3 regions of the Bacillus sp. KICET-3 genome follow, and region 1 is predicted to be linked to each of the others. Evidence: riboswitches for the same ligand, from Rfam matches in the RefSeq annotation. Region 1 holds a riboswitch; each other region holds the start of a gene.
The links. Region 1 has a riboswitch for S-adenosylmethionine ahead of mtnW (2,3-diketo-5-methylthiopentyl-1-phosphate enolase). Riboswitches for the same ligand answer to the same signal wherever they lie in the genome.
Positions count from the first base shown of each region.

Region 1 (6,229 bases):
CATGCAATGGCTTGTCTGATGAATGATGTTCATCCATTGTCATTTTTTGATATTGATAGATTAATTGGTCCAGCTCCTGGCTGCGCTTTATCGTCTCATCCCCTGTATACCCATAAAGCTCAGCAGCTTCAACCATCATTTGCCGCTTTTCGTTGATGGAAAAAAGCAATTCTTCTTGTGAATATTCATGCATACGCTTCACCCCTTATCGCCAGTAAACTTCGAAAACCTTGCAGATTTGCGTACTTGAGCATTATTACAGATTATACTTATTTTGTAAACCTATTTTTTGAAAAAAAGTTTTGAAATCGAGTATAATAGATTTGTTGGATTAAAGTTGTATTACCCGCTGATCAAAAAAGATAAACGCTTATGATATACAGGAGGTCTTTTTTATGGTGTTGAAAAGGCTAAAGGCGCTTTTTGCAGCCAAAGAAGCTATAACAGGTATCCCGCTGTTTTTCAGAGCCTTTAGAGCCTGGCGAAAAGGCGATTACCCCCTTTTTCCGAAAAAAACGATTTTACTTGCTGCTGCGGCTCTCGTTTATATCCTTTCCCCTGTTGACCTGATTCCCGATGTTCTTATAGGGCCGGGATGGATTGATGACGCGGCCGTTCTCGCTTTTTTATTTAGACAAATCGTTAAAGAGCTGGCTGATTTTGAAGCATTGGAGGGATGGGACAATGGAAGATAGAATGATTCACGGCCTGAACCACCTGCTGTTTTCCGTCTCAGACCTCGAGGCTTCTATCGCATTCTATGAGAAGGTGTTTGGCGCCAAATGGCTTGTAAAAGCCGAAAAAACAGCATATTTTGATCTAAACGGCATCTGGCTTGCCTTGAACGAGGAAAAAAATATTCCGCGGACGGAGATTCATGACTCCTACACGCATATCGCCTTTTCGATCAAACAGGAGGATGTGCCTGAGTGGGAAAAGAAATTAACCGCCCTTGGGGTAAACGTGCTAAAAGGAAGAAAACGCCATAAAGGCGATAAAGATTCGATTTACTTTACCGACCCTGACGGCCATAAATTCGAGCTCCACACCGGCTCTGTGCTGGACAGGCTCGCTTACTATCAAAAAGAAAAGCCGCACCTGTCCTTTCACGAAGCCAATATTAAAGCATTGTATGAAAAAAACAAGTAAAAAAAGCGCCCCGGCAAGGCTATGCCGGAAGCGCTTTTTTTATGATTGCTTCAGCTCGTCTTTTTCATAAATCGGCACCCATCCCTCAGTGGTGACGAAAATTCTGACGGCGACGACTTTCCGGTCCTCCTGAAGCGTAAAATAGTGGCGTGTGTTTTCCGGTACGGAAATCAAATCGCCGGGATTTAAAAGAACATCGAAAAACGCGCCGTCCTTTCCTTCAATCGCAAAAATTCCATGGCCGCTGACGATGAACCTGACCTCATCATCTGTATGGTGATGTTCCTGTTTAAAGTTTTTCAGCAGCTCATCCAGATTCGGATGTTGATCCGAAAGCGAGATGACATCCTGTGCCTGATAGCCGCGGCGCTCTGAAATATCTGAAATTTCCGCTGCGAACACGTCTAAAATCTTCTGTTTTTCTTCGTCGGTCAAATCATATTTTTCTCTTAGCCCAGCAGGCAGCTTTTCGATATCCCATTTTTCATAAATGACTTCCTGCTGCTTCAAAAATTGTTCTACCTCTTCCTGGTTTTCGATTGTTGTGTTTTCTTCATCATGGATGCGGATCGTTGCCATGCTTTTCTCCCCCTTTAGTGCACTCTTTACGCATATTGCGTTTGATATGATTTTAATTTTAAATGCCAGCTGAATAAAAATTCATAAGCCTCCAGCATGCGTTTCGCTTCAAATGCCGTGCGTCCCCAGACGGTAATGCCGTGGCTGCGGATCAGGACAGCGCCTGAATCTTTTGTCAGATGTGCGGCAAAATCTGCCGCCAAATCCGGGATATGGGCGGTGTTTTCAATAATCGGGACGGTGACCTCGGCATTTTCCTCCCAGTATCCGAGCGCTTTTATGATTTCCTGGCCTCTAAAGCTGACCTGCTTCTCTTGTCCATAAAGCTCAGATATCACGTTGTTGTCAATCGTATGGACGTGAAGACAGCAGCCGGCATTTGTTTTTTTGTAAACATACGTATGAAGAAGCGTTTCTGCCGACGGCTTCAGGGTATGACCGCTTTCCGCCGGCATGCCTTCTTCATCTACCAGGAGAAAATCCTCATCGGTTTCTTTTCGTTTATCTTTTCCGCTCGCCGTCACGAAAAAGCGAAGCGGATCATCTGACACTTTGATGGACAGATTGCCGCTCGTCGCCGGAAACCAGTCTCTCGCCGCAAGCTCTCTTTTCACTTCGGCCAGCTCCTGCCAGCGCTTTTTTCCTGCATCCATTCCTCCACCTCCTTGACGCCGAGAAGCGCCCGCTTCACATCGTAGAAATCTTCAAATGCGGCATGGCGCAATTGCAGGTCTTCACATTCCTTCAGCAAATAATCCCGCGCGATGCATAAATCAGCGCGCTTTGCCGCCTCCACATCTGTAACGGAATCCCCGATCATCACGATAAAATCATCTGGACCCTGAAGCTTGCGGATGATCGACGGCTTGCAGCAGCCGCATTCATTTTGGCATTGATCGTCGCACGGATACGGCCATTTGACCGATATGCTGTCGCCAAAAAAATCAGCCTGGTTGCAGTAAATCCGCTCTTTCTCCACGATTCCTTCAAGCAGCGGATATACGAAAAAGTCCATGCCGCCGCTGACGACGTAAAAAGGAAGTCCGCACCCGGACAGAAATGAAACAAATTCTTGGAAGCCCGCGCGGATTTCCGCCTGTTTGAGGATATATGCCGTAATGTCTTCCCTCAAGCCGCTGGAGAGCAGCTTGAACATGCTGCCGACACCCTCCCTGATCGACAGGTCTTTTGAAAGGACCGCATCTTTTAAGGCATGCCATTCTTCCGGAGCAAATGTTTTCATGATGCTGATGATGTTGTCATTTTTCGTAATCGTCCCGTCAAAATCGCAAATGATCAGCGGCTTTCTCATACAGATGCCTCAACTTTTCCCCATTTCTCAAGGGCAAGCCTTAAATCGGGAGAGCGCTTTGCCTTCTCTTCGGCAGGTTCAGCCTCCAGTACCGCTTCAATCGCCGCTCTAAATGCCCTGCCTCCTCCTATTGCTCCGTTCGGATGGCCGTGGATGCCGCCTCCGGCGTTTATGATATGATCAATCCCAAAATCCTTCATCAGCAGCGGGACCATTCCGGGATGAATGCCGGCCGACGGCACGGCAAAGGTCGGCTGAAAGACATCTTCTTTCGTGCATTCTTCATGAATGGCGAGTGCTTCGCGTTTTGGAAGGGCGACGCTTCCGTACGGGGAAGGAAACAGGCTGAAATCGGCGCCCGCATAGCGGTTCAGCTTTCCAAGCAGCAGCCGGTGGGAAAAGCCGTAATACGGTGATGACGTAAATGCGCCGCTTACCGCCGGATGCGCCATAATCGGCAGCGGAATGTCATCATCCTCCGCGAGGCTTTGCAGCACATCAAGCCCGTAGGCAAACACATTAAACAGCAGGACATCGGCGCCAAGCTCAGCGGCTTTTTTCGCTTTTGTTTTCAGCTCCATCGTCCTTCCCGTCAGGTTGACGGCGTAAAGCGTTTTATGGCCGGTTTCTTCATAGGTCTCCTGAAGAACCTTTCTCCCTTCTGTAATCCGCTTTTCAAACGGTGCACTGCCTGTTTCAAATAAAATTTCATCATCCTTGATCAAGTCCACCCCGCCAAGCGCCTGCTGCCTTAGCTGCTCTTTTAACTCCTCCATGCTCCGGCCGATGACGCCCTTGAAAATGCTCATCAGAAGCGGTCTTTCAAATTCGCCGATTTTTTTGCGGATCCCGTAGACGCCGAATCTCGGCCCCGGCAATGATCGTTTAAAGGCCTCGGAAAATTCGAGGTCCGTCAGTTTGACTTTTCCGTCAAGGGACAGCTTTCCGAAAACGGTCGTAAGGACGGCCGGGATATCGTCCGTAAAATTGAGTTCCGGATAGGCGATGGTGACTTTTGCCTGATGCTCTCCTTGATCGCCTTCGATTTCCTCAATCCGGACGACCCGCCCCTTGTGCCTTTTTAGTTGCTCTTTTTTTAATTGCGGCAAATCCGTCCAGGACCCCACAGTAAGGCCTAATGCAATTTGTTCGGCCTTTTTTTCCGGATCGCTGCCGGGATCCGTCAGGACATATGTTGCCAAAAGTTCGCTCATTCTTTAGCTCCTTCCTTGTTTCGTGCATATAAAAAACCTCTTTTTGCGCTGCATTCGCTTAAAGAGGTTTCGTTTCTGCGTGTCGAATCCTTATCTCTCAGCGGCAGCTGCAAGAATTAGCACCGTGCTTTTATAAGTCGGTTGCCGGGCTTCATCGGGCTCGTCCCTCCACCTGCTCTTGATAAGAATATTGTTTTTTATAAATTATTTTGAATTATCCCACCGTTTTCCGCGGTTGTCAATGAGAGACTTCCGACTTTTTGAAAATATTCAGCTCGGCGATCCGGTCGGCAGCTTCCCGCAGACGTTCTTCGCTTGTCAATAGACCGACTCTCACATATCCTTCGCCAAATGCTCCGAATCCTTTGCCGGGCGCCATGACGACATGCGCTTTTTCCAAGAGAAAATCGGAAAACCCTTCAGATGTAAAGCCTTCCGGAACAGGCATCCATGCAAAAAATGAGCCCTCTGGGGCCTGCGCTTCCCAACCGATGGCGCGGACGGCTTTCATCCAAACGTTGCGTCTTTTTTCATAGCGTTCATTTTGTTCCTTGACACAGCTTTGATCTGAAAGAAGCGCGACCGCCGCGGCGTCCTGGACTGCTTTAAAGAGGCTGACATACATATGATCCTGGTATAGGTTCAGCGCTTCAATCACCGAAGCATTTCCAGCGGCGAATCCGACTCTCCAGCCCGCCATATTATATGTTTTGGAGAGCGTATAGATTTCGATGCCGGCTTCTTTTGCTCCATCAGTTTCAAGAAAACTCACCGGCTTTTGCCCGTCATAGCCGATCGCCCCATAGGCAAAATCATGAACAACACAGATCCCGTGCGTTTTCGCGAGGCTGACCGTTTCCGCAAAAAACGCCGGCGTCGCCTGGGCTCCCGTCGGGTTGTTCGGATAGTTCAGATACATGAGCTTCGCTTTTTCCTTTATGTGTACTGGAATTTGGCTGTAATCCGGCAAATAGCCGTTTTTCTCCAACAGCGGCATCGTTTCCATGTTCGCTTTTGCCAGTCTGACGCCTGACCAATAATCCGGATAGCCCGGGTCGGGAACAAGCACCGTATCGCCGGGATTCAAGAGGCATTGCGGCAGCTCTACAAGCCCCGCCTTCCCTCCGAACAATACGGCGATTTCTTTATCAGGGTCAAGCAAGACGCCGTATTCCCTTTTATAAAATTCAGCGGCCGCCTGTTTCAGCGAACGGCTCCCCCGAAAAGAGGAATATTTATGATTTTCGGGATTCCGGACCGCTTCTGTCATCGCGTCAACAATGTGTCCCGGTGTCGGCTGATCGGGATTTCCCTGACCGAGATTGATCACATCATGGCCGGCGGCTATCTTTTCGTTCACCTTTTTGACCAAAGAAGCAAAAAATTGCTCGGGAAGCTGTTTCAATAGATCAGAAAGCTCAAATTTCATTTTTTTCACCCGCTTTGAAAAATTCTTGAAATGATAGTCCATCATCATATATTGTTAAAGATAAAATGTAAAGCAAAAAATGAGGTGGCTCAAAGTGAAGTGGACGATTTCCTGCCTGCAATTCGATATATCATACGGAAACCCTTCAGAAAATTTTAAAAAAGCAAGCCGGCTGGTCGAAAGTGAAAGCCGGCACGCGGATATTTTGATTCTTCCCGAGCTTTGGACGACTGGCTATGATCTAAAAAACCTTGATGCAATCGGAGACGATGAAGGAGAGCAGACCAAAGAATGGCTCCGGCAAACGGCGAAAGCGAACAATGTCCACATTGTGGGCGGCTCAGTCGCCGTCAAGAGAAAAAGCGGCGTATACAATACGATGTACATCGCCGACAAAAACGGAAGACTTGTAAAAGAATACAGCAAAGCTCACCTTTTTCAGCTGATGGATGAGCATCTTTATTTAGCTCCGGGATCGGGCGGAGGCTGCTTTGAGCTTGAAGGCGTCAAAGCAGCGGGTTTTATCTGCTATGACATCCGTTTTCC
Region 1 covers NZ_CP137345.1:1,544,720-1,550,948, reverse strand. The annotation lists gene R5H20_RS07820 (aspartyl-phosphate phosphatase Spo0E family protein) at 1-193, opposite strand, end outside; gene R5H20_RS07815 (YkvA family protein) at 396-695, shown strand; gene fosB (metallothiol transferase FosB) at 697-1,149, shown strand; gene R5H20_RS07805 (1,2-dihydroxy-3-keto-5-methylthiopentene dioxygenase) at 1,189-1,728, opposite strand; gene R5H20_RS07800 (methylthioribulose 1-phosphate dehydratase) at 1,755-2,381, opposite strand; gene mtnX (2-hydroxy-3-keto-5-methylthiopentenyl-1-phosphate phosphatase) at 2,339-3,046, opposite strand; gene mtnW (2,3-diketo-5-methylthiopentyl-1-phosphate enolase) at 3,037-4,254, opposite strand; SAM riboswitch class I at 4,342-4,442, opposite strand; gene R5H20_RS07785 (pyridoxal phosphate-dependent aminotransferase) at 4,493-5,683, opposite strand; gene R5H20_RS07780 (carbon-nitrogen family hydrolase) at 5,778-6,229, shown strand, end outside.

Region 2 (6,229 bases), 220 kb from region 1:
CTTTCACATATTCGACGAGCCGGTCTTTGCACTCGTTCCGGTCATGACTCCCCGTATCGAGTACGAGTTCAGGCGCTTCCGGTTCTTCGTATGGTGAATCGATTCCCGTGAAAAATGGAATTTCTCCGTTTCTCGCTTTTTTGTACAAGCCCTTCGGATCTCTTTGCTCACACGTTGCCAAATCACATTTGACATACACTTCATGGAACTCGTTTTTCTCGACGAGCTGTCTGACCAGATCGCGGTCTTCTTTAAAAGGAGAAATAAACGCCGTAATCACGATCGTGCCCTGTTCGACGAACAGCTTGGCGACTTCGCCGATCCGGCGGATGTTTTCTTTACGGTCCGCATCGGAAAAACCGAGATCTTTGTTCAGGCCGTGTCTGACATTATCACCGTCAAGCACTGTGACCTGAAAGCCTTCTTCAAACAGTTGGCGGGCGGCTGCGTTGGCAATTGTCGATTTCCCCGATCCGCTTAAACCCGTCAGCCAAATGATCGAGCTTTTATGCTTGTTTTTTTCGTGATATTCCTGTTTTGTAATGGATGCTTCATGCCAAACGATGTCTTTATTCACCAACAGTCTCCCCCCTTTTTTAAGAAACTCCGGCCGCTAAGCCTTTGATTAATGTTTGAATGACCTCAGGACGGCTGAATGTGCTTGGCGGGAATTCGCCGTTTCTCAGCATTCCCCGTACCTTTGTGCCGGACAAAATGACATGGTGTTCTTTGTCGTGAGGGCATGTTTTCGCCGTCGCCATCGAGCCGCATACATTGCAGTAAAAGCTGTGTTCAAATTTCAGCGGCGTGATGCCGATTTCTTCAGGTGTGAATTGATCGAACAGCTCCTGTGCCTCATATGTTCCATAATAATCGCCGACTCCCGCATGATCTCTTCCAACGATGAAATGGGTACAGCCGTAATTTTTTCTGACGAGCGCGTGGAAGATCGCCTCTTTCGGGCCTGCATAGCGCATGGCTGCCGGAAAGACGCCGAGGAAGACGCGGTCTTTCGGGTAGTATCCGTCAAGAAGCACTTGATAGCTTTCCATCCGGACGTCTGCCGGAATATCGTCTGATTTGGTTTCCCCGACTAACGGGTTGAGGAAAAGTCCGTCGACGGTTTCCAGCGCGGTTTTTTGGATGTATTCATGCGCTCTGTGCACCGGATTCCGGGTTTGGAATCCGACAATCGTTTTCCAGCCGAGCTCGGCAAACTTCCGTCTTGTCTCCGCCGGTTCGAACGTATGAGCGGGAAACTGTTTTTCGCTGCGTTTGATGAGTGTAATCGGGCCGCCGACATAGACGTTTCCCCGTTCAAACAATTTTTTTACGCCCGGATGGTTGAGATCATCGGTTTTATAGACGTTGACCGCTTCTTTTTTCTTGTCGGGCGTATAGATGTCTTCGATGTCAATGACCCCGTATGTTTCCCCTTGATATGTGAGACGGACGGTATCGCCGATTTTTAGCTCGGCGGCTTTTCGTTCGTTGACGGGAAGGCTGATCGGAAGCGTCCAGACTTGACCGCCTGCAAGTCTCATATTTTCAACGACTGATAGGTAGTCTTTTTCTGTTAAAAAGCCTTGGATCGGGCTGTATGCACCGATTCCAACCAGCTCCAAATCGGCAAAAGCGATCAAATCAAGTTCGATTTCCAGTGCGATATGTTGAACATCATATGCTTCATTGACGCGGATAACCAATACACCGCCGTGTGGCGCTAAACTCATAACATTATTTCCCCCTACTAGATGTTTAAATTCCCCCGCCCTGTTCATGGACGGAGCTATGTTCTTTTTTCACTGCCCTCACCAGGCTGATCGTCCCGACAGATGCCAAAAGAACGCTCGTAACGACGATGAGAGCATAATAGTCTCCTTTTAATAAAAGGCTGACCAGCATATAAGACAGGCTTAATGAAAGGAACGGCGATACGATCCACACTTTCAGCATCGTTTTGACCACCTGTTTATGAAAAACATTGCCGCCGTTTTTCGCCATGCCCATCCCGATAATAGACGATGATGTCACCTGTGCGAGCGGAACGGGAAGGCCGAACATGGAACTGAGAATGACAAGCCCGGCTCCCGTGCTTGAAAGAAGGATTCCTTCTCCTTTTGAAAATCTGGTAATCTTTTTGCCGTTTGTTTCAAGAACGCGGCGGCCCAATAAAAGGGCGCCGAGCGCGACAAACAGTCCGCCGTACAGCGTTCCTTCCCCGACTGTCAAAACATGTGCCGCCACCAAAGGGCCGACAGCGTTCGCGACATTGTTCATTCCCGCTGAAAAAGCCTCAAAAAATCCGCTGATTAACAGCAGAACCGTCAAAATCTTCGCTTTGTTCCCCGCAGCGCGGCGCTTTATTGTTTTCTTCATAAACTTTGCCATGGCAAAGGTAAAAGAAAAAGCTGCGACCGGAACGACTACCCAGAACAGGACGATGACAAACAAAGATTTGACAAACAAAACTTGATATGCGACACCTACTCCGACGACAGATCCGACTGTCACTTCACTCGTTGAAAGCGGGATGCCGAGAACATTTGCGATAAAAAGCGACAAGGCGGCGGACCCGATGATAATGCAGACGATTTCAAGCGAAATCACCCGCTCGGGAATGATGCCCGAACTAATCGTTTTCACGACGTTCCCCCCGCCGATGACGGCTCCGGAGAGAACGCCGGCCGCACAGATCAAGAGCGCGTGAAGCTTTTTTTTCACCGCTTCAGATCCGTAGGCGATGCCCATGGAAGCCGCTGCACCGCTCGCTCCGATGTTCATCGCAAAAAACATGCTAAATAAAATGGCGGCAAGTTCCATAACTCATCTCCTTACTCGTGTAATCCGCATTCTGTTTTATTTGATCCATTCCAGCGGCCGGAGCGGAGATCGTCTATCGTAAAAGCCGGAGAGGTGCACGGCGCGCAGCCGATGCTCGGGTATCCTTTGTCATGGAGCGGGTTGTACGGCAGATCGTGTTTTGTCACATATCTCCAAATATCCTTCCATGTCCAATGGATGAGCGGACAGACTTTGATAGACTTGAATTTTTCGTCTTTATTTAAAAAGTTCGTCTTTCTCCGCCCTTCGGATTGCTCGCGGCGCAGCCCTGACAGCCATGCCGGGTAAGCTGACAGCGTCTCGCGGAGTGGAATGACCTTCCTCATTTCACAGCAGAAATTCGGATTGGTCTCCCACAGTTTGTCCCCGTATTGCTGAGCCTGCTGTTCAACCGTAAGCTCCGGTTTCTTCATGATAATCTGAAGGCCCGGATATCGTTCTTTGACAGCCTCAATCGTGTCATACGTTTCTTTAAAATGCAGACCTGTATCAAGAAATACGATGACGGCGTCCTTTTTCACCTTATAAATCAAATCAATCAGGACGATCCCTTCGATTCCGAAGCTGCATGCGTATACGAGCTGATCCCCGTAATGGCCGTACGCCCATTTCAGGACCGATAATGCCCCTTTATATGAATCATCCTCTTGAAAAGCGATTTTTGGTTCTTCCCATGTACTGTAAGTAAATATTTTCGGTTCCCCCTTTTTCGCCAACAAAAAAACGGCTTCCAGCAGAAAAAAACTTCTGTGAAAACCGCCTCTAGTTTGTCTAGTCAGCTATTTCAATCTTATTTTTTCATTTTTTTCGATTTGAATGACCTTTCCATCTTGAACAACGAATGTGATGGATCCGTAATTCATGTCTTTCAGCATGTCTTTCATTTTGATGATCACTTTTTCGAGCTGCTCATCTCTTTTCATTGCCAGCTCCTCCTCTGCCCTAAAAAATTAAAATCTTTCTTCCAAATTTGAAAGAAAGACGAGGAACTTTACATATTCCTTATCTCTCAAAATGAGCGCATTTTGCTGGACGTAGCACCTTGCGCTTGCACGCAGGTTGCCGGGTTTCATCGGACCAGTCCCTCCACCGCTCTTGATAAGTCTGCTTTTGTTATTTTAAAATTTTAGCACAATTCGAACAAAAGTCAACCCGACTTTTTTTATAGGATTAATGAAAAATAAAAATGATGCTATTTTACTATATTTCAACCGGTCAAAAGCATGAAAAAAACAGAAAAACCGCGGTTTCATCAAATTAAAAAAGCCGTTCCCTTAAAAAGGGAGACGGCTTTCTTATTTTTCAATCCAAGCTCTCGACTCGGGATTTGCTTTCCACTCTTTCAGTTTTCCGGCATCGGCTTCACTGATGTATCCTCCGGCAAGCGCGGTTTCCGTCAATGTATCGTAATCGGTCAGGGTGTGATACTCGACATCCGCATTCTTAAAGGCGATGTCCGCTTTCGGAAGACCGTATGTGAAGATGGCGGCGACGCCGAGGACATCGCAGCCGGCCTTTTTTAGAGCGGAAACCGCTTCAAGCACGCTTCCGCCCGTCGAGATTAAATCTTCAATAACAACGACTTTCTGTCCGTTCTTGACCGTCCCCTCAATTTGATTTCCTTTTCCGTGCGCTTTCGGTTTGCTTCTGACATAGCACATCGGCAAACGGAGCCTGTCAGCGGCAAGGGCGGCATGCGGTATGCCCGCTGTCGCCGTGCCTGCGACCATTTCCGCTTCCGGAAATTTGTCTTTTATCAGCCCGGCGAGGCCTGACGCGATATCATCCCTCACTTCGGGATATGACAGCGTCAAACGGTTGTCACAGTAAATCGGCGACAGCATGCCGCTCGCCCATGTAAACGGCTCGTTCGGCCGCAGGAAAACCGCCTTGATCGCTAAAAGATGGCTTGCAATTTCTGTTTTCATGCTTTGATCCCCTTCCATTCCCGTACTATTTTCTGATATGCAGCAACCGGATCCTCAGCTTTGGTGATAGAACGGCCGACAACGATCGCCGACACGCCTTTTTCCTTTGCATCGGCCGGGGTCGCTACTCTGACCTGGTCGTTTTTCTGATCATCAGCCAACCGGATTCCAGGCGTCACAGTCAGAAACGACGGAGATACCTCCTGATAGATGCGCTCTGCTTCATGGACGGAACAGACAACGCCGTCCAGCCCGCTTTCCTCTGCGAACCTGCTGTAGTGAAGAACGGTTTCCGCAAGCGGCGTTTTGATCAGGAGCTCCTCATGAAGCATTTCCGGAGATGTGCTCGTCAGCTGTGTTACGGCGATTAATGACGGACGTTTTTGTCCGGCGGACGTCCCCGCCTCAAGACCTTCAAGAGCGGCTTCCATCATCCGTTTTCCGCCTGCAGCGTGCACATTGACAAGATGGACGCCAAACCCCGCCAGCCTTTTCATTGCCTTATATACGGTCGTCGGAATGTCATGGCACTTCAAATCAAGGAAAATGCGGCAGTTTCTATGTTTTAATTGTTCAAGAATTGAAGGACCTTCCTGATAAAACAGCTCCATCCCGACTTTCACAAAAAGCTCCTCTCCGTCAAACCGGTTCAAAAACGCAAATGTTTCCGGCGCAGATGCAAAGTCAAGCGCGATGATTGGCGGCGTATTGTTCATGCTTCCAGCTCCTTCCGATGCATTCGGTCAAAGACCCGTATCCGTATTTTTCTAAAACGCGCGGCAGTTCTTCAATGATCTCCGGGCAGGCGAATGGATTGACAAAATTGGCAGTGCCGACCGCGACTGCGCTTGCCCCCGCCAGCAGGAATTCAAGCACATCTTCCGCAGACTGAACGCCGCCCATGCCGATGATCGGGATGTCTACCGCCTGACTGACTTCATAAACCATCCTGATGGCTACCGGTTTTACGGCCGGGCCAGATAATCCTCCGGTCTTATTTGCCAAAATCGGCTTGCCCGTTTTCAGATCGAGCCTCATGCCGATCAGCGTGTTGATCATCGTCAAACCGTCTGCCCCCGCTTCTTCAATGGCTAAGGCGATGTCAGTGATATTGGCGACATTTGGAGACAATTTGACATAGACCGGAACGCTGGACACTTGTTTAACAGCCTTTGTCAGCTCGGCTGCCATTTCCGGACGTGTACCGAACGCGATCCCGCCTGTTTTGACATTCGGGCAGGAAATATTCAGTTCAAGCGCGTGGACATTCGGAGCTTTGCTGATTTCTTCGGCAACCTCCACATAATCTTCAAGCTGTGATCCGGCTACATTGGCGATAATCGGTGTATCGAATTGTTCCAGCCACGGAAGCTCGTGCTCCATGACAGCCTGAAGACCGGGATTCTGCAATCCGATCGCATTGAGCATGCCCGCTTGTGTTTCTGCGACCCTTGGCG
Region 2 covers NZ_CP137345.1:1,761,264-1,767,492, reverse strand. The annotation lists gene cysC (adenylyl-sulfate kinase) at 1-580, opposite strand, end outside; gene sat (sulfate adenylyltransferase) at 597-1,733, opposite strand; gene R5H20_RS08925 (sulfate permease) at 1,759-2,823, opposite strand; gene R5H20_RS08920 (phosphoadenylyl-sulfate reductase) at 2,835-3,536, opposite strand; gene R5H20_RS08915 (YezD family protein) at 3,624-3,728, opposite strand; SAM riboswitch class I at 3,844-3,949, opposite strand; gene pyrE (orotate phosphoribosyltransferase) at 4,140-4,772, opposite strand; gene pyrF (orotidine-5'-phosphate decarboxylase) at 4,769-5,488, opposite strand; gene R5H20_RS08900 (dihydroorotate dehydrogenase) at 5,457-6,229, opposite strand, start outside.
Region 2: it holds a riboswitch for S-adenosylmethionine, as region 1 does, so the genes downstream of both, R5H20_RS08915 (YezD family protein) here and mtnW (2,3-diketo-5-methylthiopentyl-1-phosphate enolase) in region 1, are expected to answer to the same signal.

Region 3 (6,229 bases), 150 kb from region 1:
TCCGAGGGTCGCTATGATTTTGCTGGAAAAGAGAGACAAGCCCCCTTTTTGAAGAACGTAGAGGATAAGAAAGGTGATCCCTGAAGCTGCAAGGTTTATCAGGAGAAAACGGAAAATCTCTTGTCCGCGGACCTTTTTTTTCACCCGGAATGTCCACGTGCGATTCCAGATATAGCTGTTTGCCATGCCGGCGGTATATGAACAAACCTGTGCGAGAAGGTAGGGGACATTGACCGCCGTAAGCAGGAAAAATACCCCGAAATCAATCAATGTGTTTCCGGCTCCGACAGTGCCGAAGCGGCATAAGGTGGCGAATTTGGTTTTCATCATAACGGCATTCGATTTTTACCTCCCAACAGGAGAAACGGGCTGTGCACCCTTCCTGAAAGCTTACACATAACCTTAGCGAATAATGTTGAATAAACGATAAACAAAAGATGAACAAACTATGAAATATTGAGGGGCGGGGGAAAAGAAAAACCGTTCCGGATGTGGAACGGTTCATTGGCCCGCAGGAGGAGATATTGGCGGCGTGCGGCACCTGAAGCCCGCTTTTACGCGCCTTGCGGGAAGTTATTCTTTGATCATTTTGACGTGAGGAATATCCGCGTCTAAAAATTCTTCGGAGGCGACTTTGTAGCCGTGTTTTTCGTAAAAAGGAACGGCTTGTGTCTGGGCGTTCAGCATGAATCGGGAAGCGCCCTGTTTTTTCGCTTCCGTTTCCAGCGCCTCCATAATCAGATTGCCGATACCTGAGGAACGGTGGCTTTTTAAAACACAGATTCGCTCCAGCTTTCCGTACCCGTCAACAAGGCGAACGCGGCCGGCTCCGACCGATTCTTTTCCGTCATAGATGACAAGGTGTGAAGATTCCTGTTCGAGATGATCCATTTCTTCTTCCGGTGAAACATGCTGTTCTTTGATAAATACTTCTGTTCTGACAAAAAAAGCGTCTTTAAGCTGCTGATCATTCTTGACGATGACGGATTTCACTTGTTGTCTTCACACTCCTAAAATAAATGTTTCATAAACGGTCCAAGAGCCGTTGTCCAATTGATAAAGCAGGTGAAAGCGGTCGATGATTTCTTCATGTGTCGCGTCTCTCATTTTAAGCGTTCCAAGGACATCGGAATGCTCATCATCAGAAAGGTTTTGGGCAATCGTCACATGGGGAACAAACGCATACTCCGGCTTGTCTTCCAAAACGCCGCTGTACATTTTTTCATGCAGCTCCGTTAATTCCGCTGTCGGTTCCGCTTTCATATAAATCACATTATTGACCGGGGCAAAAGAACTGAACTTTGTAATTTTCAGCCTGATCGGCTTCAGCTCTTTAGAAAGTTCTCTCAGGTGTGCAACGACTTTGCCGATATCTTCTTCAGAAGATTCAAACGGTGTTCTTAATGTGAGGTGGGGCGGGATTAAAGCGTAATTCGGATCATAGCGTTTCCGGTAGGAATTTGCAATGTCCTGAAGTTTTTTTGATGGGAATAGCACAATACCGTATTTCATTTTGTTCCCTCCTTAGACAATTTATATGGTTTTAGTATATCAAAGATCAGCTTAGATACGGAGAGCTAAAGCATTTTTTTTAAGGCGGGCGTGATTAAAGGCTGCCAGTACGTCCACTTATGGTCTCCGTCAAATGTTTCAAAGTGATAGTTCATGTTCTCGTTTTGAAGCAGCTCCTTCAGTTTTTCATTTGGAGCGGTAAAGTCCAAAATTTGATTGTCGGTCGTTTTGACTTCGGTTTCTTTTACGCCGATTTGGTGGTACACCGAAATGAGCTGCAGCGAAGCGGAGGTTTCGACTTTTTCAAGCACATGGCTGTCGACGTACGGGGACTGCATAATGACATTACCGAACATATTCGGGTAATCGAGCGCAGTCATGAGGGACACGGTTCCCCCGAGTGAATCTCCGATCAGCGTCCTGCCAGGTCCGACTTGATATGTTGGATATTCCCGGTCTGCGAAAGGAACCAGTTCATGTGCCAAAAAGCGCTTATACGCTTCGAATTTCGGCCCTTCCGGATGGTATGTGTGCCTTCTTTCCTGAACGCTTTTGTAAGGGACGCCGATGACGATGCACCGTTCAATTTCACCGTTGTGTAACAGTTCTTCGATCTGCCGGCTGATGCGGCCCAAACGGAAATAGTCATGACCATCCTGGGCGATGATGACATGGTATTTGTAGAGCGGGGAATAGCTGGAAGGCAAATAGACCAACAGCTCCATTTCTTCGCCGAGCTCTTTTGAGTAAAGCTTTTTTTCCTGAATGACTCCTGTTTTCATAGTCAAGCTGAATTCCTCCAGAAAGTAGGTTGTTAACGTTTCCAACATTGTAACACGAATAGTGCGAAAATTCTCTTCGTAACTGCAATTTTCGGCTGACCCGGGTTGCGTCCGGACTACATTAGTCTGCCGCTACAATGTGGCAAGCTTTTTCTGATCCGGGATTTCATCATATCATATCAAGGAGATAAAGATTCAAAAAAGGCTCTTGAAAATTCTCCTGAATTGGGGTAAAGTAAAGAACAATCAGAAAATTAAAGACATTCTTATCACGAGAGGTGGAGGGACTGGCCCTTTGAAACCTCAGCAACCGGCTGCACCTGACAATGTCAGTGCACCAAGGTGCTAAATCCAGCAAGCGACATGCTTGGAAGATAAGAGGAAGCGTTTATCCAACCCCTTCTTCTTATGAAGAAGGGGTTTTTACTTTTAAAAGGATGGTGTCATATGACTGAACATGTACAAACAACACTGGCGCAAATCGGAAACCGCAGCGATGAAATAACGGGAACCGTCAATCCGCCGGTTTATTTCTCCTCCGCATACCGCCATAAAGGAATCGGAGAATCCACCGGATTTGATTACATCCGCACAAAAAATCCGACAAGACAGCTTGTGGAGGACGCAATCGCAAAACTCGAAGGCGGAACGCGCGGCTTTGCGTTCAGTTCCGGCATGGCCGCCATTCAGACGATTATGGCGCTGTTTCAAAGCGGAGATGAGCTGATCGTCTCCTCGGATTTATACGGGGGGACATACCGCCTGTTCGAAAACGAATGGAAAAAATACGGACTGCGCTTTTTGTACGATGATTTCTCAGACGAGGACTGTATCAAGTCAAAAATCACGGAAAACACGAAGGCGCTTTTTGTAGAAACCCCGACAAACCCGCTCATGCAGGAAACCGATATTAAAAAAGTCGCGGAAATCGCCAAGGAGCACGGCCTGCTGCTGATTGTGGACAATACGTTTTACACCCCGGTTTTGCAAAGGCCGCTTGAGCTTGGGGCTGATCTTGTCATTCACAGTGCGACAAAGTATTTAGGCGGCCACAACGATCTTTTGGCTGGACTCGTCGTGGCAAAAGGCGAAGAGCTGTCAGAGGAAATGTTTCAGCATCAAAACGCCATCGGCGCTGTTTTATCCCCGTTTGATTCATGGCTGCTCATGAGAGGCATGAAGACGCTTGCCCTCAGAATGAGGCAGCATCAGGAAAACGCCCGGGAGCTCGCCGCGTTTTTGGAGGAACAGGAGGAGGTTGCAGACGTTCTTTATCCAGGAAAAGGCGGGATGCTGTCATTTCGCGTTCAAAAAGAAGAATGGGTCAACCCGTTTCTGAAAAGCTTGCAAACGATCTGCTTTGCTGAAAGCCTGGGCGGGGTTGAGAGCTTTATCACATATCCGGCGACACAGACCCACATGGATATTCCCGAGGACATCCGGATCGCGAACGGCGTCTGCAACAGGCTGCTGCGCTTTTCGGTCGGAATTGAGCATGTAGCCGATTTGAAGCATGACCTCAAGCAGGCATTGCAGAAAGTAAAAGAGGAGGCGGTCAACGCATGAGCAAGGGGAGCTGGACGTTCGAAACTAAACTCGTACACAACCAATCAAAAACAGACGGAGCAACAGGAGCCGTCAGCGTGCCGATCCAGCACGCATCGACCTTTCATCAAAGCTCGTTTGACCAGTTCGGCGAATATGATTACAGCCGTTCCGGGACTCCGACGAGAAAAGCGCTTGAAGACGCGATCGCCGAGCTTGAAGGCGGGGCGCGCGGGTTTGCTTTTTCTTCAGGCATGGCCGCCATCTCCACCGCTTTTTTGCTTTTATCAAAAGGAGATCACGTTCTGGTCACAAAAGATGTCTACGGCGGCACGTACCGGATGATTACCGATGTATTGAGCCGCTTTGGTATTGAGCATACTTTTGTCGATATGACCGATTTAAATGAAATTGCACTAAACATCAAGGAAAACACAAAGGTGATTTATCTTGAAACCCCTTCGAACCCGACGCTCGGGATCACGGATATCAGGGGCGTCGTCAAGCTTGCCAAAGCGCACGGCTGTCTGACTTTCCTTGACAACACGTTTATGACCCCGGCGCTTCAGCGGCCGCTTGAGCTTGGTGTTGATATCGTCCTGCACAGCGCGACGAAATTTTTAAGCGGGCACAGCGATGTCTTATCAGGTCTTGCCGCCGTCAAAGATGAAAAGCTCGGTGAAGCTCTCTATAAGCTGCAAAACTCTTTCGGAGCGGTTCTCGGCGTGCAGGACTGCTGGCTCGTCCTAAGAGGATTAAAAACGCTCCAGGTGCGCCTCGAAAAAGCAAGCCGAACAGCTCAGCAGCTCGCCGAATTTTTTGCAGACCACCCGGCTGTCAAGCAGGTGTATTATCCGGGGCTATCTTCACATCCGGGCGCCTCTGTGCATAAGCACCAGTCAAACGGCGCCGGCGCGGTTCTCTCTTTTGAGCTGGAGAATGCTGAAGCCGTTAAAAAAGTCGTGGAGAATGTTACTCTTCCGGTTTTTGCCGTCAGCTTGGGGGCGGTTGAGTCGATCCTTTCCTATCCGGCGAAAATGTCACATGCCGCAATGCCGAAAGAAGAGCGGGAAAAGCGGGGAATTACCGATGGCCTGCTGAGGCTCAGCGTCGGTGTGGAAAACGCGGATGATTTGCAGGAAGATTTTGCGCAAGCCTTGCAAGCTGCAGCAGGGACGCTTGCCCGGTCATGAGCGGGCAAGCGAAAAGGCCGGGAATTTGCTGAACACCCCGGCCTTTATTCGTTTTAAAGCAGACTGGCAAACCAGGTCCCCATGAAGGTTCCGACATAGTTGCCAATGAGGTAGCCGAACGTCCCGACCAGCATGATCGGGGCGACAAGCTCGCGCCAGCCTTTCCCGATCGCCATCGCCGCTGCAGTGGTCGGACCGCCGACTGCGGCGTTGCAGGCCAGGAGAATCTCTTCGAGCCGAAAGCGGAGCGCCTTGCCGGCCGCCAATGAAACCAACAGGTTGGTCATCGCAACGACAAAAACAAACGCTAAAAGGAGAGGCGCATTCGTCAGGATGATTCGCAAGTCCGCAGGAATGCCGATCACGACAAAAAATAAATAAATCAGATAAGTGCCGATTTCCTGTGCACCGCGAAGCTTTTGAAAGTAGCGGGGAAAAGCAAACGTCGCGGAAAGCGTCAGCGTTGTCAGAAGCAGAAACTGATCGCCGAGAATTCCGGATAAAAACTGAATAAAAACCGACCCGCCGTCAGATGGGAAAAGCCCTTTAAAAAAAGAAGCCGCTTTAACTGAAACGGCAACAATCGCGAATGCCGTTCCCAGATTCATGGCAATGTCTCTGAGCGACATGTCTTTTCTCTTCCAGTATGATTCGGCCCGATTTTTTCCGGAATCGGAAATACAGGCAGAGGGAAACCGTTTTTGAAACCATTTTAGCGACGGTATACCCATCAAAATAAAAAAGAGCAGTGCCATCATAAAATTATCGGCAACAACGGTTGAAGAGACATATTCGCCCGGAGTTTGAAACTTTGCCGCCATCGCCGCAAAATTAACACCGCCGCCGATATAAGAAGCGCTGATCATTCCGCCGATTTTATCAAGGTATGGAATCTGATGCCTGAACAAGAAAAACGCAAGTATACTGCCGATGACCGTGCCGACGGAGCTGATGCAGAAAACGAGCAGAAGCCGTCCGCTTTCTTTGAAGATTTTCCGTACATTGATTTGAAAAAGCAGCAAAGGAATCGCAAGCGGAACGACATACGTCCACACCGCGTCATAAACGGGCGACTCGGTCGGAAGAACGCCGACATTCGTAAAGAGCATCGCCCCACCAAGCGCGATCACCGCCCCGGATACAGCCGAAGCCCAGCGGTATCGCTGCTCCAAAAAGATGCTCACAGCCGCCCACACC
Region 3 covers NZ_CP137345.1:1,390,428-1,396,656, forward strand. The annotation lists gene R5H20_RS06970 (GtrA family protein) at 1-330, opposite strand, end outside; gene R5H20_RS06975 (GNAT family N-acetyltransferase) at 574-993, opposite strand; gene R5H20_RS06980 (YjcG family protein) at 1,003-1,512, opposite strand; gene R5H20_RS06985 (esterase family protein) at 1,578-2,294, opposite strand; SAM riboswitch class I at 2,558-2,675, shown strand; gene R5H20_RS06990 (methionine biosynthesis PLP-dependent protein) at 2,742-3,860, shown strand; gene metC (cystathionine beta-lyase) at 3,857-5,032, shown strand; gene R5H20_RS07000 (DUF819 family protein) at 5,086-6,229, opposite strand, start outside.
Region 3: it holds a riboswitch for S-adenosylmethionine, as region 1 does, so the genes downstream of both, R5H20_RS06990 (methionine biosynthesis PLP-dependent protein) here and mtnW (2,3-diketo-5-methylthiopentyl-1-phosphate enolase) in region 1, are expected to answer to the same signal.